Linked DNA regions of Ciceribacter thiooxidans. The protein of the gene in region 3 interacts with the protein of the main gene of each other region in a pairwise test. Links are inferred from orthologs where the notes say so. Each region holds a gene or a part of one and is shown on either strand. Other genes may lie near its edges. The genes, in order: H4I97_RS15535, H4I97_RS07985 and H4I97_RS17700.

Region 1 (5,987 bases), 420 kb from region 3 along the record:
CGCGAGAGGTCGGAAGGATCCGACTTCGACATCTTCTTGGTGCCGTCCTTGAGGCTCATGACGCGCGGCGCCGGACCCTCGATCATCGGCTCCACCATCGGGAAATAGGCATGGACCGGCTCGTCGCCCACCAGGATGTCAGTCCCGAGGCCGGCCGCACGAATCTTCTGCATGAAGTCCATGTTGAACTTCATGGCGATGTCGCGGGTCAGCTCGAGATGCTGCTTCTGATCGTCGCCGACGGGAACATGGGTCGCGCGATAGACGAGGATGTCGGCGGCCATCAGGCTCGGATAGGCGAGCAGTCCGAGGGAAGCGTTTTCACGGTCCTTCCCTGCCTTGTCCTTGAACTGCGTCATCCTGTTCATCCAGCCGATGCGCGCGACGCAGTTGAATATCCAGGCGAGTTCGGCGTGCTGGGGAACCTGCGACTGGTTGAAGACGATGTGCTGCTTGGGATCGATGCCGGCGGCGATGAAGGCCGCGGTAATCGAGCGGATCTGGCCCGGCAGGTCGTCATGGACGAGCTGGGCGGTGATCGCATGCAGGTCAACGACGCAGTAGATGCAGTCATGGCTTTCCTGAAGCGCGACGAACTTGCGGATCGCGCCCAGGTAGTTGCCGAGATGAAGATTGCCGGTCGGCTGAACACCGGAGAAAACCAGCTGCTTGAATTCGCCCATAATCGTCCTCACAGGCTTGTGGAGGGCCCGGCCTCGCTATTGAAACTCGCTCGCGCTTATGCACGCGGCCCGAGAGACAATCAAGGGGCCGGCTCGATCAGGTCCCAGCGATTTCCGTAGAGGTCCGCGAAGACGGCAACTGTCCCATAGACCTCGCGTCGAGGCTCTTCGAGGAACTGGACGCCATTCGCAAGAAAGGTCGCGCGGTCGCGTGCGAAGTCGTCGGTTTCCAGGAAGAACCCGACCCGGCCGCCTGTCTGGTTTCCAATCGCCTGCGTCTGTGCTTCGCCGTCGGCCCGGGCGAGCAGCAGGGCGGCACCGGCCGCTCCTTTCGGCGCGACAACGAGCCAGCGCTTGTCCCCCTCCAAACTGCTGTCGGCAAGGCACTCGAAGCCGAGGACATCACAGTAGAAGGCTTTGGCGCGGTCGTAATCATCGACCACCAGTGCGACAGTAGCGAGGCGACGCCGGGGCGCTGAGCGGGTCATTGCTCGCCATCCGAAGATAGGCTTTCGGGCGATTCGGCGGAACTACGGGCGCCGCGCTGAAGATTGCGCCGTATCATGCCGAGATCGGCCCCGCCGATGGCGAAGGCGAGGCCGAAATAGACGACCATAGCAACTGCAATCAGCGCTCCGAGCGCCGCAACCTGAGTCAGAAGCGGCGTCTCGGGCTGTAGCCAGCCGCTCCAGCGATCGGAGAGATAAACGAGCACGCCGGCCATTGCCGCCGAGGCGACGATGAGCCGCGCCGCGCGTTTCGCGAGCGCCCATTCCCAGACGAGATCGCCGCGGCGAAGAAGCGTCGTAAACAGGAGGCACGTGTTGACCCAGCCGGCGGCGGCTTCGGCCGTGGCGATCCCCCGCTCGGCGATGAAGGGGAAGAGAGAGATGGCAAGCGCGGAATTGATGACGACCGAAACGCCGGTAAACCGCATGGGCGTCCGGGTATCCTCCCGCGCGTAGAAACCCGGCTGTAGTGCCTTGATCAGGACGAAACCCGGAAGCCCGAGGCCGTAGATCGCGAGAATCGAAGCGACGAGTGCTGTATTCTGTTCGGTGAAGGCACCACGCTCATAGAGCACCCGGATGATCTCGTCGGAGAGAACCCAGAGCGCGGCGGCCGCGGGAAGGGTGAGGAACAGCACGAATTCGATCGACCGGTTCTGGATATAGGTCGCCTCCTTCGCGTGGCCGGCCTTCAGTGCCCTGGCGAGCTCGGGAAGCAGGACGACGCCGACCGCCACGCCGACCACGCCGAGCGGAAGCTGGTAGATGCGGTCGGCATACTGGAGGGCGGCGATGGCGCCTTCCTTTCCAGAGGCGATCGCTTGGCCGATGATCTGGTTGATCTGGGTGATGCCGCCCGTCACCGCCGCCGGAATGGCGAGCACCAGAAGCCGCTTCACGTTGGGGGTAAATCGCGGAAACCTCAACCCGATGGAAATCCCGGCATGGCGCACGCCGCCGTAGACGACTGCCAACTGCAGGACACCAGCGGCGAGCACCGACCAGGAGAGATACCATGCGGTCAGAGCAGGCTCCGCGCCCGTATAGAGGGCATAGAACAGCGCGCCGATCATCACGACGTTGAGGAAGATCGGAGCAACCGCCGCCGCGAAGAAGTGATGGAGAGAATTCAACATGCCGCTCATCATCGCCGTCAGCGACATCGACATGAGATAGGGAAACATCACCGCCGCGAGCCTGACGGTGATCGACAGCTTCTCCGGATCGTCGGCAAACCCCGGCGCGATGATCCACGAGACGAGAAGCGGCATGGCCAGCTCCATCCCGATCGTGAGCAACATCAGGACGGTGAACAGGACACCGAAGACTTCCTCGGAGAAGCGCTTGGCGCCCTCGACGCCATGCGCCTCAATCTCCTTGGCGAAGAGCGGTACGAAGGCTGCGTTGAAGGCCCCTTCGGCGAAAAGCCTGCGGAAGAGGTTCGGAAAGCGGAAAGCGGCATAGAAGACGTCGGCCATCGGCCCGGTGCCGAGCGCCGCCGCCATCAGTGTCTCGCGTGCGAAGCCAAAGGTACGGCTGCCCAGCGTCGCGCCGCCGACGGTGGCAAACTTCTTGACGAGCCCCATACTCAGGCCCTGACCTTCTTCTGTGCGACCGTGCCTTTCTGCGGTTGCGGCGCGATGATGCCGGACGGCATGTTGTCGCGGAACTCGTCCGCTTGGCCGGCCATCACCGTCTTCAGACGCGCAACGATGCTCGCCTGCCGGTTCTCGTTGGTGACCTTCTGGCCGATGAGGTCGGTGACGTAAAAGGTATCGATCACCTTTTCCCCAAAGGTGGTGATACGCGCCGACTGGATATCGAGCGAGAGATCGGAGAGTACCGCCGTCACGTCGGCGAGCAGACCGATGCGATCGAGGCATTCGACCTCGATAACGGTGAATTTGTTCGACAGGGTATTCGAGATCGTCACATGCGGCTGAACGGGGAAGGTCTTGTTGCCCTTCTTGCCCTTGCTGCGGGTGGCTATGACCTCCGGCAGCCGTTTGCGTCCGGAGAGAACGTCCTCGATCATCTTGCCGATCGTCGCCGCCCGCCGCATTTCGTCCTCGTCGATCGGGAATTCACGGTTAACCAGGATGGTGTCCAGAGCGCGGCCGTCGGAAGTCGTATAGATCTGCGCATCGGCGATATTCGCCCCTGCCGCAGCACAGGCTCCCGCGATCACCGAGAGAAGGCGCGGATGGTCGGGAGCGAGCACCGTGATTTCCGTAATCGCATGGAAGGAATGGGTCCGGACCATGGTCGCGAGCCCCTTGCCTGCAATGTCCGCCTCCCGGATGAAATGGGCGTGTCGCACCTGATCCTCCAGCGGCACGGTGAGCAGATACGGCTCGTAGTGCAGCTTGGTGTACATCGCGCGGTCCTTGTCGCTCCAGTCGCCAAGCGCCTTGCTGAGCTGCTCGGCGGCGTACTTGGCGCGATCCTTGCGCGACACCTCCGAAAAGCCACCGGACAGCAGCAGTTCGGTTTCGTAGTAGAGGGTTCGCAGCAGTTGACCCTTCCAGCCATTCCAGACGCCGGGTCCGACGGCCCGAATGTCGCAGACCGTGAGGATCAGCAGCATTTTGAGACGGTCGAGTGATTGCACCTTCTCGGCGAAGTCGCTGATCGTCTTGCGATCATGCATATCCCGGGTCTGCGCAACCATCGACATGGTGAGGTGCTCATCGATGAGCCAGGCTACGAGCTCCGTCTGCTTAGGGCTGAGGCCGAGGCGCGGGCAAAGCTTGCGCGCGACCCGTGCACCGGCGACGGAATGATCCTCCTGTCGCCCCTTGGCGATGTCGTGGAGGAGGACAGCAACGTAGAGCGAGTCCCGATCCTCAACACCGGGCATCAGAGTTGCGGCGAGTGGATGGATGTCTTCAGCCTTCCCTTCGTCGATCTCCGACAGGACTTCGACGGACCGGATCAGGTGTTCATCGACGGTATAGTGATGATACATGTTGAACTGCATCATCGAGACGATCTTGCCGAACTCCGGAATGAAGCGTCCGAGCACACCCGACTCGTTCATCCGCCGCAGGATCTGCCCGGGCTGGCGGCGTGACGTCAACATCGAGAGGAACAGCCGGTTCGCCTCCTCGTTCTCGCGGAAATCGTTGTCGATCAGCGACAGCGAGCGTGTCACGATCTTCAGTGCATCGGGATGGAACTCGAGCCCGTTGATATCCGCCACGTGGAAGAAGCGCATGATCGAAATAGAGTCACGCTTGAAAACGTCCTTATCCGCCAGCGCGATCCGGCCCCTGTCCTCGATGAACTCTATAGTACCGGGTATCTTGCGGGGGCGATTGGCGAAACGACCGAGCATCGCCGTCAACACGGGCGCAGCCTTCGCCTGCTGCTCCTCGAGCGTCGCACAGAATATGCGGGTCAGGTCGCCGACATCCTTGGCGACCAGGAAATAGTGTTTCATGAATCGCTCGACGGCGGAAAGGCCCGGTCGCGGCTGGTAGCCGAGGCTGCGGGCGATTTCCGGCTGCAGGTCGAAGGAGAGACGCTCCTCCGGCTTTCCGGTCAGGAAATGCATGTGGCAGCGCACGGCCCAGAGGAAGTCATCGGCCTTCTGGAAAAGCCGCAGTTCTTGCTTCGAAAGAACGCCGAGCTTGACGAGTTCGCCGGCGTCCCGGACGTGATACTTGTACTTGGCGATCCAGAAGAGCGTCTGCAGGTCGCGCAGACCGCCTTTGCCTTCCTTGACGTTCGGTTCGACGAGGTAGCGGCTGTCACCTGATTTGCGGTGCCGCTCATCGCGTTCGGCGAGCTTGGCTGCGATGAATTCCGGAGCCGTGTCGCGGGTCACGTCGTGATCGAAGCGCTGGTGCAGATCCCGCGCCAGGTCTTCCCGCCCGCAGACGAAGCGTGTCTCAAGGATCGCTGTGCGGATCGTCATGTCCGTCTTCGACAGACGAATGCACTCCTCGATCGTGCGGGTCGCATGCCCGACCTTGAAGCCCATGTCCCAGAGCAGATAGAGCACGAATTCGACCGCCTTGTGCATGTCGGGCGTGAATTTCGCCGGCAGCACGAAAAGCAGGTCGATATCCGATCCCGGCGCAAGCGTACCACGTCCGTAACCGCCGACGGCCGAGACCGCAATCTTCGTCGCATCGCGATATATCTGAGTTGCTGCGCAGTCGAAGATGATAGTGATGATCCGGTCCTGCAGCCAGGAGAGCCGCTGTGCGCAGCGGATACCGCTGCCATCGGCAAAGAGCTGCGCCTTCACTCTTTCGCGCCCTTGAGCACTCGCGGCCCGCAGGATCGGCAGGAGTGCCGAGCGCATCTCCAGCAGTTTCCCGCTATTGGCGCGAACCACCTTCCCGCATTCTTCAGTGAGGGCGGCGACATCGAGGATTTCGCTGAGGTCGAGATCGGACGTGGTCATGTCAGTCGTCAGGCTTTCCCCGGCAGGTCCGCCGTAAGGCTTTCCGGCAATAGATGGTGAGCTGGGCGCAACAGCGCTATAGCGCTTTTCCGCCACCCTTCACAGGCAAATCTAACGTTCAAGACTTGCCAAGTTGTTTCTTGAGTTCGTAGAGCGCATCAAGCGCGGCACGCGGCGTCATATCGTCGAGGTCGAGCGTCCGCAGCGCGTCCTCTACCTTCGAAGGTCCTGATTTCTGGGCTGTTTCCCGCCGCACCGCCACCTGGAACAACGGCAAATCGTCGATGAGCTGACTCGCTGGATTCTTGCGGTCGGCATCCTCGAGGCGGGAGAGCACGTCGCGGGCCCGCGCCACGACAGACGCCGGCAGGCCGGCAAGCC
Region 2 (5,580 bases), 1.9 Mb from region 3 along the record:
GGCGGAAGACGAGAGTCTGGCGTCGGCCATGGCGATATCCCGCTGGACGGTGAGTTTGACATTGTCCGGCGATCCTTCGACCAGCCGGACGGGGATGCCGGCCCATTCGGCGATGGCGGCATCGTCGGTAAAATCATCCCGCCCTTCGGAGGCGGCGCGCGCGTGTGCGGCCATGATTGCCGGATAGCTGAAGCTCTGGGGCGTCTGCGCGGCGTAGAGCCCGGCGCGCGGAACGGTTTCGACCACAAGTCCTTCGGCCGAGCCGCGCTTCAGCGTGTCGGTGACCGGAATAGCCGGCAGAACGGCCGCGGCACCATCGGCGAAGGCTGCGCGGATGCGCTCCAGCATCGCCGTATCGACAAAGGGTCTCACGGCATCCTGGATCATCACATGGGTGACGTCGCGGCCGACAAGCGCCTTCAACCCGGCCTCCACCGACTGCTGGCGCGTGCGTCCGCCGAAGGTGACGACGATGTCCCGCCCGCCGTTCAGGTGCCGGCACGCCTCGCGAAACAGCATCTCGTCGTCAGGATGGATGACTGCGACGATCGGACCCGTTGCCGGCCAGTCGACAAAGCGTTGAAGTGTATGGGCGATCACCGGCTTTCCGCCGATGCGGCGATACTGCTTCGGCCCTTCCGCGGAAGCGCCGGCCCGTTCGCCGCGCCCGGCGGCGACCACGATGACAGCGATTGAAAAGGCCCCGAGATTTGCCATTCGCGGAGATTGTTCCTGACACAATTAACACGTAAGGGAGCAGTAGAGCGTCGACGCCAATATTTCCAGAGCGCGCCGAATTTTTGTTCCGTCCGGCGGTTTTCGCTTGGCAAGCCGATCAAGGCTGGCTAAAAATAGTGCAAACCCGTTCCGTGCCTGAAAGATAATCATTTGCAATCCAGAGCACTTCACATGCCGTTTCAGATCGGGCCGGTGACCGTCCGCAATCGCGTCGCGCTGGCGCCGATGTCCGGGGTGAGCGATCTGCCGTTCCGCCAGCTCGCCTGGCGCTTCGGGGCGGGGCTCGTCGTCACTGAGATGGTAGCGAGCCGGGAACTGGTGCTGAATGCAGCCGAATCCTGGATGCGGCTGCGCGACGGCGAGGCGCGGCCGCACGTTGTCCAGCTTGCCGGGCGCGAGGCGCACTGGATGGCAGAAGCCGCGCGCATCGCCGAGGCGAACGGCGCCGACGTAATCGACATCAACATGGGGTGCCCGGCCAAGAAGGTGATCGGCGGTTATTCCGGTTCGGCGCTGATGCGCGACCCCGACCATGCGCTTTCGCTGATCGAGGCGACCGTTGAGGCGGTGAGCGTCCCGGTGACGCTGAAGATGCGGCTCGGCTGGGACGAGAATTCGATCAACGCGCCGGAGATCGCCGCGCGCGCCGAACGGGCGGGCATTCAGCTCGTCGCCATCCACGGCCGCACCCGCATGCAGTTCTACGAGGGCCGCGCAGACTGGGATGCGATCGCCGCGGTGCGCGACGCGGTCAAGATCCCGCTGATCGCCAACGGCGACGTTTCGACCCGCGAGGACGCAGAGGAAATCCTGCGGCGTTCCGGCGCCGATGCTGTCATGATAGGTCGTGCCTGTCAGGGGCGGCCGTGGCTGGCCGGCGTTCTCGCCGGCGCCCGTGCACCTGAAGCCGCCGAGATCGCCACGATCGCCGTCGAGCACTACGAGATGATGCTGGCGCATTACGGGACCGATGTCGGCCTGCGCCATGCCCGCAAACACCTGGGCTGGTATCTCGAACGCTTCGCGCCGGATCTCGCGCCCGCCCGCAAGGCGGAGATCATGACGGCCCGCGATCCCCGCTTCGTCGTCGCGGCTCTGTCTTGCGCACTCGAAGAGGCGGCGAGCGAGAGAAACGACCGGCAGGAGGCCGCCTGATGTCGCAACCGCAGGAAACACGGGACAACGGCCTGGCCCTGACTGTTTTGAACGCCATCCAAAATCCGGTGATCCTCGTCGATGCCGAAGGTTTCGTCACCTTCGCCAACTGGGAGGCGGAATCCTTCTTCGGCGCGAGCGCCAGCCATCTCGCCCGCCATCAGGTGGCGAGCCTGATTCCCTTCGGCAGCCCGCTGCTCGCCCTGATCGACCAGGTGCGGGAGCGGCGGGCGCCGGTCAACGAATACCGCGTCGACCTGAGCTCACCGCGCCTCGGCGAGGACAAGCTGGTCGACCTCTACGTCGCTCCGGTGGTGAGTGATCCGGGCTCCGTGGTCGTTGTATTCCAGGAACGCTCGATGGCCGACAAGATCGACCGCCAGCTGACCCACCGCGCTGCCGCCCGCTCGGTGACAGGGCTCGCCTCGATGCTGGCGCACGAGATCAAGAACCCGCTCTCCGGCATCCGCGGCGCGGCACAGCTTCTCGAAAGCTCGGTGACCGACGAAGACCGGGCGCTGACACGCCTCATCTGCGACGAGACGGACCGGATCGTCTCGCTGGTCGACCGCATGGAGGTCTTCTCCGACGAGAGACCGGTGGACCGGCAGCCGATCAACATCCATTCGGTGCTCGACCACGTGAAGGCGATCGCCAAAGCGGGCTTTGCCCGCGATATCAAGATCACCGAGAACTACGACCCGTCGCTGCCGCCGGTCTATGCCAACCGCGACCAGCTGGTGCAGGTGTTCCTCAATCTCGTCAAGAACGCGGCCGAGGCGATCGGCGACCGCGCCGACGGAGAAATCCAGCTGACGACCGCCTATCGGCCGGGGATCCGCCTCTCGGTCGCCGGTTCGCGAGAAAAGATCTCGCTGCCGCTCGAATTCTGCGTGCACGACAACGGTCCGGGGGTTCCCGCCGACCTGCTACCGCATCTCTTCGATCCCTTCATCACCACCAAGACCAACGGATCGGGGCTCGGCCTCGCGCTGGTCGCCAAGATCATCGGCGGTCACGGCGGCATCGTCGAATGCGACAGCCAGTCCAACCGCACCACTTTCCGCGTGCTGATGCCCGTCTCCCGGGGTGTCGCACTCGAAGACGCAACTCCGGCGAACTCCACAGGAAGCCTCTGATGACTGCCACCATCCTTGTTGCTGACGATGATGCCGCCATCCGCACGGTGCTCAATCAGGCGCTGACGCGGGCGGGATACGACGTCCGGATTACCTCCAATGCGGCGACGCTCTGGCGCTGGGTCTCGGCCGGCGAGGGCGATCTCGTCGTCACCGACGTGGTCATGCCGGACGAGAACGCCTTCGACCTCTTGCCGCGTATCAAGAAGGCGAGGCCAGATCTGCCGGTTCTGGTGATGAGCGCGCAGAACACCTTCATGACGGCGATCAAGGCGTCGGAGCGCGGCGCCTATGACTACCTGCCGAAGCCGTTCGACCTGACCGAACTGATCGCGATCATCGGCCGCGCACTTGCGGAGCCGAAGAAAAAGCCGGTCCGTGTCGACGACGACATGCAGGACGGGATGCCACTGGTCGGGCGTTCGGCCGCCATGCAGGAAATTTACCGCGTCCTCGCACGGCTCATGCAGACCGACCTCACGCTGATGATCACCGGCGAGTCCGGCACCGGCAAGGAACTCGTCGCCCGCGCGCTGCACGATTACGGCAAGCGCCGCAACGGCCCCTTCGTCGCGATCAACATGGCGGCGATCCCGCGCGACCTCATCGAGTCGGAACTGTTCGGCCACGAGAAGGGTGCCTTCACCGGCGCGCAGACGCGCTCGACCGGCCGCTTCGAGCAGGCCGAGGGCGGTACGCTGTTCCTCGACGAGATCGGCGACATGCCGATGGATGCGCAGACGCGCCTGCTGCGCGTTCTCCAGCAGGGGGAGTACACGACAGTCGGCGGCCGCACGCCGATCCGTACCGACGTCCGGATCGTGGCGGCGACGAACAAGGACCTGAAGCAGTCGATCAACCAGGGCCTCTTCCGCGAGGACCTCTATTACCGCCTCAACGTCGTTCCGCTGCGTCTGCCGCCGCTGAGGGACCGTGCCGAGGACATTCCGGACCTCGTCCGCCATTTCATCCAAGAGGGCGAGCGGCAGGGGCTTGATTCGAAGCGCTTTGACCAGGAGGCGCTCGAAGTCATGAAATCCTATGCGTGGCCCGGCAATGTCCGCGAGCTCGAGAACCTCGTCCGCCGCCTGATGGCGCTTTATCCACAGGATGTCATCACCCGGGAGATCATCGAATCCGAACTGCGCTCCGACATCGCCGACAGCCCGATCACCAAGGCGAGCGTCGCGTCGGGACCGATGACCATTGCGCAGGCGGTGGAAGAGAACATGCGCAGCTATTTCGCCAGCTTTGGCGATGGTTTGCCGCCCTCCGGCCTCTATGATCGCGTGCTGACGGAAATGGAGTACCCGCTCATTCTGGCGGCGCTGACGGCGACACGCGGCAATCAGATCAAGGCTGCGGACCTGCTGGGCCTCAACCGCAATACGCTCAGGAAGAAGATTCGCGAACTCGGCGTATCGGTCTACAGGAGCTCCCGGTCGGCTTGACACCCGCCGACAGCCGTTGCAATTTCGCCACAATACGTTGCTCAAAAGCCACGACACGGCGCGAGTCCACTCGAACCGTTTCGTTCGTCCGTTCGGACGAGACTGTTTCCTTTGTGATGCGCACAGCGCTGATTTGGCCCCGGCGGGGCGGGATGTGATTTGAGATGGACAGCCGAAGGACCGATCCCGTGGCGGAGGGTGACGCCGCACTGGCGAACGACCGTCGCGCGTCCTTCGCACTGCCCGGTCTCGTTCTGGCCGGCGGCGCGCTTGCCTGCGCGGTCTTCACGCTTCCGGTCCTGCTCGGGCTGACCCCGATCGCGCCGACGTCGAATGTCCTCATCGCCTCGGCTGTGCTGAACTCGCTCTTTGTCGTCGGCCTGATGTTCCTGATCGGGCGCGAGGTCAGCCGCCTGGTAAGAGCACGCACGCGCGGCCGTGCGGCGGCCCGGCTGCATGTCCGCATCGTGGCGCTCTTCTCGGTGGTGGCGATTACGCCCGCCATCCTCGTCGCGATCTTTGCCAGCATCACGCTGAACGTCGGTCTGGACCGCTGGTTCTCGATCCGGACGCAATCGATCGTCAGTTCATCCATGGATGTCGCGCAGGCCTACATGCTCGAGAATGCGAGCTACCTGCAGGGCCAGACCATCTCGATGGCGAACGATCTCGACCGCAACCGCGCGCTCTTCTTCCTCGACCGCACCGGTTTCGTGCAGTTGATGACCCGCCAGGCCAAGGGCCGCGGCATGCTGGGCGCCTTCCTCGTGCGTCAGGACGGTTCGGCGATCACCCAGGCGGAGATCAAAACCGATAAGCCGCTGCCCGCGATCCCGAAGGACGCGCTCGAAAGCGCGGCGGCCGGTCAGCCGACGCTGATTCCGCCCGGCGTGACCAATCTCGTCGGCGCGATCATCAAGCTCGATTCGATTTCCGGCACCTTCCTCTACACGATCCGCGCCGTCGATCCGAAGGTGATGGCGGCGATGCGGCTGATGGAGGACAACACCGCCGAATACAAGGCGATGGAGGCCGGCCGCACTTCGCTGCAGATTGCGTTTGCGGTCCTCTATCTCGGTTTCGCGCTGATCGTCTTG
Region 3 (5,395 bases):
GCAATAGCGCTCATCGAGCGGGCAATGTCATCGGCGAGGCCGATTACGCGTGACGACTTGATCCCCGGGGCAGGTTCAAGTTCGTAAAGAGTGACCACGGGACCTGGCCGAACGTGGATGATTTCGCCTCGGATGCCGAAGTCCTCCAGAACGCCTTCCAGCATGCGGGCGTTCTGCTCCAGCGCATCCGCCGAGAGCGTTGCATCGCGGCCAATGGTTTTCGGTTCCGCGAGAAGATGCACGGAAGGAAGCTGGAAGCCTTCAGGACGGATGAAAGAGGTCTGTGCCTCCTTCTCGACCCGCGCGCCGGGCTTTGGCCGCGCGGGAGGTGCAGCAACGCGAGGGGAAACGCGACCGCCTGTGGGCGGCCTCGTGTTGCTCGACGGAGCCTCGCTCCAGTCATCGTCATTGTCCGGAAGAATGCCCGCAGGACGGACGTCGTCCAGATCGAATGGCGGATCGTCGTCGTTGAAGTCCTCGTCCGTGTGATCACCCATCATCGGAGGTGGTGCGAGGATGGTCCGTTGCCGCCCGGGTCCGGCTTGCGGCACCGTCTCCATCGGTGGTTCCCGCCGAGTTGCGGCCCCGCTCTTGGCCCGAGCCGGTTCGTTCAGCGGGCCGAATTCATCTTCGTTGAAGTCGTAGGGTTGGTCGAACCGGTTCCGGTTGTGTTCGCGCGGCTTTAGCCCCAGAAGGCGTCGGATCCGGGCGCTGGCCGTGTACCAGCTGTGGGCAATCGCTCCGAGTGCCAGCCAGCCGCCATCGTCCTCGTCTGCCTCATCTTCGAATGCAGGTTCGATCCGCGTCGCTTTCAGCTGTTTGACCGGTGCGGTGTTTGGTTCGTCTTCGTCCGCCTTGCCGACCAGACCGGCGGCAAAGAGCAGTGACCAAACCGCAGGGCCGGCCAGGACGGCGCCGACGATCATGGAGGCCGTCCCCGTAGGATAGCTGCCTATAAACAGCCCCGGGAAGCGAAGGATCGCGTCGCCCAGAACACCGCCAATTCCATTTGGAATTGGCCAGGTCAGGGGTGGCGGAAAGCATCCGATGACGGCTGAGGAGAGAAGCGACCCGACTGCCCAGGCGCCAAGGCGCGCAGGAAAGCGATGGATCGGACGGCTGGTAATAAGCGCCAGCGACCAGGCGAGGACCGGAAGCAACGCAATGACGCTCGCAAGGCCGAGAAATTGCAGCATGAGGTCCGCGAAAGCAGCGCCACTGCGGCCGAGCACGTTCGTCGGTTCGTTGGCTGTCGCGTAGGAGAAACTCGGATCCGAGACGTTCCATGTTGCCAGTGCCGCGACCGCGAGCATCAGGAGTACAAAAAGCGCGGAGCCGGCCAATGTGAGAAGTTGGCGAAGGAGGAATGCCGTCAAGGCGGGACGGTCGCCGTGCTCTCCCATCATAACCGAGTTACCTCTGTTCATGTCGTGCCTGCCCGTTTCGAGATTCATTCGCGCGTATGACGGCGTTCTGTGGCTTTTCGGCGCTCTCGCCCTTCGCCGCATAGTAACGGAGGGACGGTTAATGGCTCATTAACCATCCAGCGGCATCCGCGACCGTTGGCGGTATGTTCGCAAAGAGAAAAAGCCCAGGCGGGAAGGCCTGGGCTCGGGAAGTGTCGTATGACGACCGCGTTGTAAGCAGAGCTCGCGCCGGACAAGCCGACGCGAGTCCGGTCTCAGCTGTGGTAGGCAGCTTCGCCGTGGGAGGAAAGGTCGAGACCTTCGCGCTCGGCTTCCGGAGTCACGCGCAGGCCGATGATCAGGTCAGTTACCTTGTAAAGGATAACCGAGCCGATACCCGTCCATGCGATGGTGGTCAGCACTGCCACGATCTGAACGTAAACCTGATGGCCCATCGTCACACCTTCACCATAGCCAATGCCGCCGAGGCTTGCAGAGGCGAGGACGCCGGTGCCAACGGCACCGAACATGCCACCAACGCCGTGAACACCGAAGACGTCAGCCGTATCGTCATAGCCGAACTTGTTCTTCACCACGGAGACGAAGAAGAAGCAGAGCGGAGATACCAGCGCACCGAGAACGATGGCGCCCATCGGACCAGCAATACCGGCAGCAGGTGTGACGGCAACCAGACCGGCAACCATGCCGGAGATTGCGCCGAGCATGGAGGCCTTGCCGCGAACGATCTTTTCGACCAGCGACCAGGAAAGGGTTGCTGCAGCCGTTGCCACGAATGTGTTGACGGTTGCGAGCATTGCACCACCGGTTGCTTCCAGGTTGGAGCCGGCATTGAAGCCGAACCAGCCGAACCACAGCATGGCAGCGCCAACCATGGATAGTGTCAGAGAATGCGGAGCCATCATGTCCTTGCCGAAGCCGATACGCTTGCCAACCATGATTGCACCGATGAGACCGGCAACACCGGCGTTGATGTGCACGACCGTGCCGCCAGCAAAGTCAAGTGCACCAAGGCCGAAAAGGAAGCCGTTGGCATCCCAGACCATGTGGGCAACCGGGAAATAGACGAAGGTTACCCAAAGCGCGCAGAAAAGAACCGATGCGCCAAATTTGATGCGCTCGGCATATGCGCCGATGATGAGTGCAGGCGTAATGGCCGCAAAGGTCATCTGGAACAGCATGAAAATGTATTCCGGAATGACGGCATCAGAGAAAGTGGCTGCGGTGCTGTCCGGCGTAATGCCAGCCAGGAACATCTTGGCAGTACCACCGAAGAACGGGTTGGTCGACCCGCCAAAGGCGAAGGAATAGCCGTAGACGACCCAGATGATCATCACGGTGCAGGCGATCACGGTTGTCTGCATGAGTACGGACAGCATGTTCTTTGTCCGAACAAGGCCACCATAAAACAGTGCCAGACCCGGGATGATCATGAAAAGCACGAGCAGCGTGCTCAAAAACATGAATGCCGTGTCGCCCTTGTTTGGAACCGGCGCTGCGGCAGCTGCTTCGGCAACAGCGGGCGCGGCCTCCTGAGCGAAGGCCACGACTGGAGCGAGAAGCGCAGCAGCGCCAAGGCCGATCCGGGCGCAGGCGGAAGAAAACTTATTAAATGACATCAGAAAGACTCCCCTAGCGGCCGTTCTTCACAAGGCTTCGGAATTGGTTTCGCCGGTGCGAATACGCACGGCCTGGTCGATCGAGTAGACGAAGATCTTGCCGTCGCCGATCTGGCCCGTCTTGGCAGCGGAGGCGATCGCCTCGACCGCCTTGTCCGCGAGCTCCGACGCCACGGCGATTTCGATCTTGAGCTTCGGCAGAAAGCTGACGGCATACTCGGTGCCGCGATAGATTTCGGTGTGGCCCTTCTGGCGGCCGTAACCCTTGACCTCGGTTACGGTGAGGCCTTGTATGCCGACGGCTGTGAGGGCTTCGCGCACCTCATCCAGTTTGAACGGCTTGATTATGGCCATTACAATTTTCATCTGGCGTCCCATCCTTTGTTTGTCCTCGGCTCGGAGCCGACTCTCCTTGCCGCTGGCGACATGAATTAATCAGCGACTGGAAGAAGACATTCAAAGGGCGTGCCAGATTCTGGACGTCACATAAGCTATTGAAATATAAAATCTATAGCGCACCATCTCGGTGAGATGGTGCGGCGTGGGCGTGGATTCGACTAAAATTTGGGCATATTCTATTTTTTGCCCACTATTTCATCGTTTGCACGATTGCGGATCAGACCCTCTTGCGCCACCGAAGCGATGAGTTGACCAGACCGCGAATAAAGGCTCCCGCGGGTCATGCCTCGAGCGCCCGATGCACTGGGGCTGTCCTGGGTGTAAAGCATCCAGTCTCGGAGGTCGCAGGGGCGGTGAAACCACATCGCGTGGTCGAGGCTTGCGACCTGAAGATTGGAGTCGAAAATCGACGTGCCGTGCGCATAGAGTGAGGTATCTAGCAGCGTCATGTCGGAGAGATAGGCAAGGATGGCTGCCTGATAGCGGTGATCGTTGGGAACCTCCCCGACGGCCCGGACCCATATGTGAGCGGTCGGTTCCAGCTTTTCCTTCGACACGTAGTGGACCAGCGAAACTGGTCTGATCTCGATTGGACGGTTGCGTCCCCAGTACCGCCGTACATTCTCCGGCGCATCGGCAAGAAAGATCTCCTTGAACTCCTTTTCACCGATCAGCTGCTCCGGTGGCGGAACTTGTGGCATCGCCACCTGGTGGTCGAACCCGAGTTCTGCCACCTGGAACGAGGCCGACATCGAAAAGATCGCCTTGCCGTGCTGAACTGCGACAACACGGCGGGTTGTGAAACTCGCACCGTCGCGAATGCGCTCGACCTGGTAAATGATCGGCACGGACGGATCCCCCGGACGCATGAAATAAGCATGAAGCGAGTGAACGAGGCGGTCGTCTTCGACGCAACGCTGCGCCGCCATCAACGCCTGCGCGATCACCTGACCTCCGAAGACGCGTTGCCAGCCGTTCTGCGGACTGCTTCCGCGAAAGAGGTTCTCCTCCAGCTTCTCGATGTCGAGGGTTTTGATAAGACCGTCCATCGCGCTGGGTTCTTCGTTCTGCTGCAGCATGCTATGAAGACCTCGCATGTGGGAAGAAGTTCAAGGCTGATCTATATAGGAGCCTTATCACACACAAGTGCTAATGGAGTGCGCGATGTTGGATATGTTGGTCGTCGGCGGCGGATATGTCGGGCTTTCGGTGGCGCTGGCGGTCAAACAGGCCGCGCCCCATCTGTCCGTGGAGGTGGTCGAGGCCGCCCCCGAAGATGCCTGGAGGAAGGATCCTCGTGCTTCGGCGATCATCGCGGCGGCCATACACATGCTGGAAGTTTTCGGAATATGGGACCAAATTTCGCCTGAAGCCCAGCCGATCACCAAGATGATCGTCACCGATTCGAAGACTTCCGACCCGGTCCGGCCGGTCTTCCTCACTTTTGACGGCGTCGTCGAGGATGGGCGACCATTCGCATATATGATCCCGAATGTCGCCATGGTGGGCGCGCTAAGGGACGCCTGCGCGAAAGCCGGCGTCACCATCCGACATGGATTGCGCGCGACTGGACTTGAAAACGGCCCTGCCGCCGCGTCTCTGACGCTTTCAGACGGAACGGTGCTTTCCGCAAGGCTCGTCGTTGCTTGCGACGGCGTGCGTTCCAAGCTGCGGGAGATGGCCGGGATCAAGACGGTTACATGGGACTACGGCCAGTCGGGCATCGTTACGACCGTCGAGCATGAGCGGCCACATGAAGGCTGCGCGGAAGAGCATTTCCTTCCCGCCGGACCCTTTGCCATCTTGCCGCTCAAGGGCAACCGCTCGTCCCTCGTATGGACCGAGCGTACTGACGAAGCCAATCGGCTTGTTTCGGCTGACGATCTGATTTTCGAGGAAGAACTGGAGCGCCGTTTTGGTTACAAGCTCGGTCCGATACGCGCCGTTGGTGAC

What was found.
Region 1: the proteins of H4I97_RS17700 (region 3) and H4I97_RS15535 interact in binary tests that used the Escherichia coli proteins (3 or more experiments, as listed by UniProt). The link is inferred for Ciceribacter thiooxidans from one-to-one orthologs.
Region 2: the proteins of H4I97_RS17700 (region 3) and H4I97_RS07985 interact in binary tests that used the Escherichia coli proteins (3 or more experiments, as listed by UniProt). The link is inferred for Ciceribacter thiooxidans from one-to-one orthologs.

Annotation. Positions count from the first base shown.
Region 1 is NZ_CP059896.1:3,152,656-3,158,642, forward strand. Bases 2,581-5,987 are described here. They hold H4I97_RS15535 ([protein-PII] uridylyltransferase), read right to left. Parts: upstream 5,607-5,987; coding sequence 2,781-5,606; downstream 2,581-2,780. Other genes in these bases: murJ (murein biosynthesis integral membrane protein MurJ), read right to left, coding at 2,581-2,778; mutS (DNA mismatch repair protein MutS), read right to left, coding at 5,725-5,987. Outside these bases: trpS (tryptophan--tRNA ligase), read right to left, coding at 1-683; H4I97_RS15525 (VOC family protein), read right to left, coding at 764-1,171; more of murJ, read right to left, coding at 1,168-2,580.
Region 2 is NZ_CP059896.1:1,683,662-1,689,241, reverse strand. The notes cover bases 963-3,962. They hold H4I97_RS07985 (two-component system sensor histidine kinase NtrB), read left to right. Parts: upstream 963-1,892; coding sequence 1,893-3,032; downstream 3,033-3,962. Other genes in these bases: ntrC (nitrogen regulation protein NR(I)), read left to right, coding at 3,032-3,962; dusB (tRNA dihydrouridine synthase DusB), read left to right, coding at 963-1,893. Also shown: H4I97_RS07995 (bifunctional 2-C-methyl-D-erythritol 4-phosphate cytidylyltransferase/2-C-methyl-D-erythritol 2,4-cyclodiphosphate synthase), read right to left, coding at 1-717; more of dusB, read left to right, coding at 910-962; more of ntrC, read left to right, coding at 3,963-4,483; H4I97_RS07975 (sensor histidine kinase NtrY-like), read left to right, coding at 4,648-5,580.
Region 3 is NZ_CP059896.1:3,577,607-3,583,001, forward strand. The notes cover bases 1,747-4,561. They hold H4I97_RS17700 (P-II family nitrogen regulator), read right to left. Parts: upstream 3,422-4,561; coding sequence 3,071-3,421; downstream 1,747-3,070. Other genes in these bases: H4I97_RS17695 (ammonium transporter), read right to left, coding at 1,747-3,043; tesB (acyl-CoA thioesterase II), read right to left, coding at 3,619-4,521. Also shown: H4I97_RS17690 (FtsK/SpoIIIE family DNA translocase), read right to left, coding at 1-1,427; more of H4I97_RS17695, read right to left, coding at 1,682-1,746; H4I97_RS17710 (ubiquinone biosynthesis hydroxylase), read left to right, coding at 4,607-5,395. UniProt on the Escherichia coli protein: Involved in the regulation of nitrogen metabolism. Regulates the activity of its targets by protein-protein interaction in response to the nitrogen status of the cell.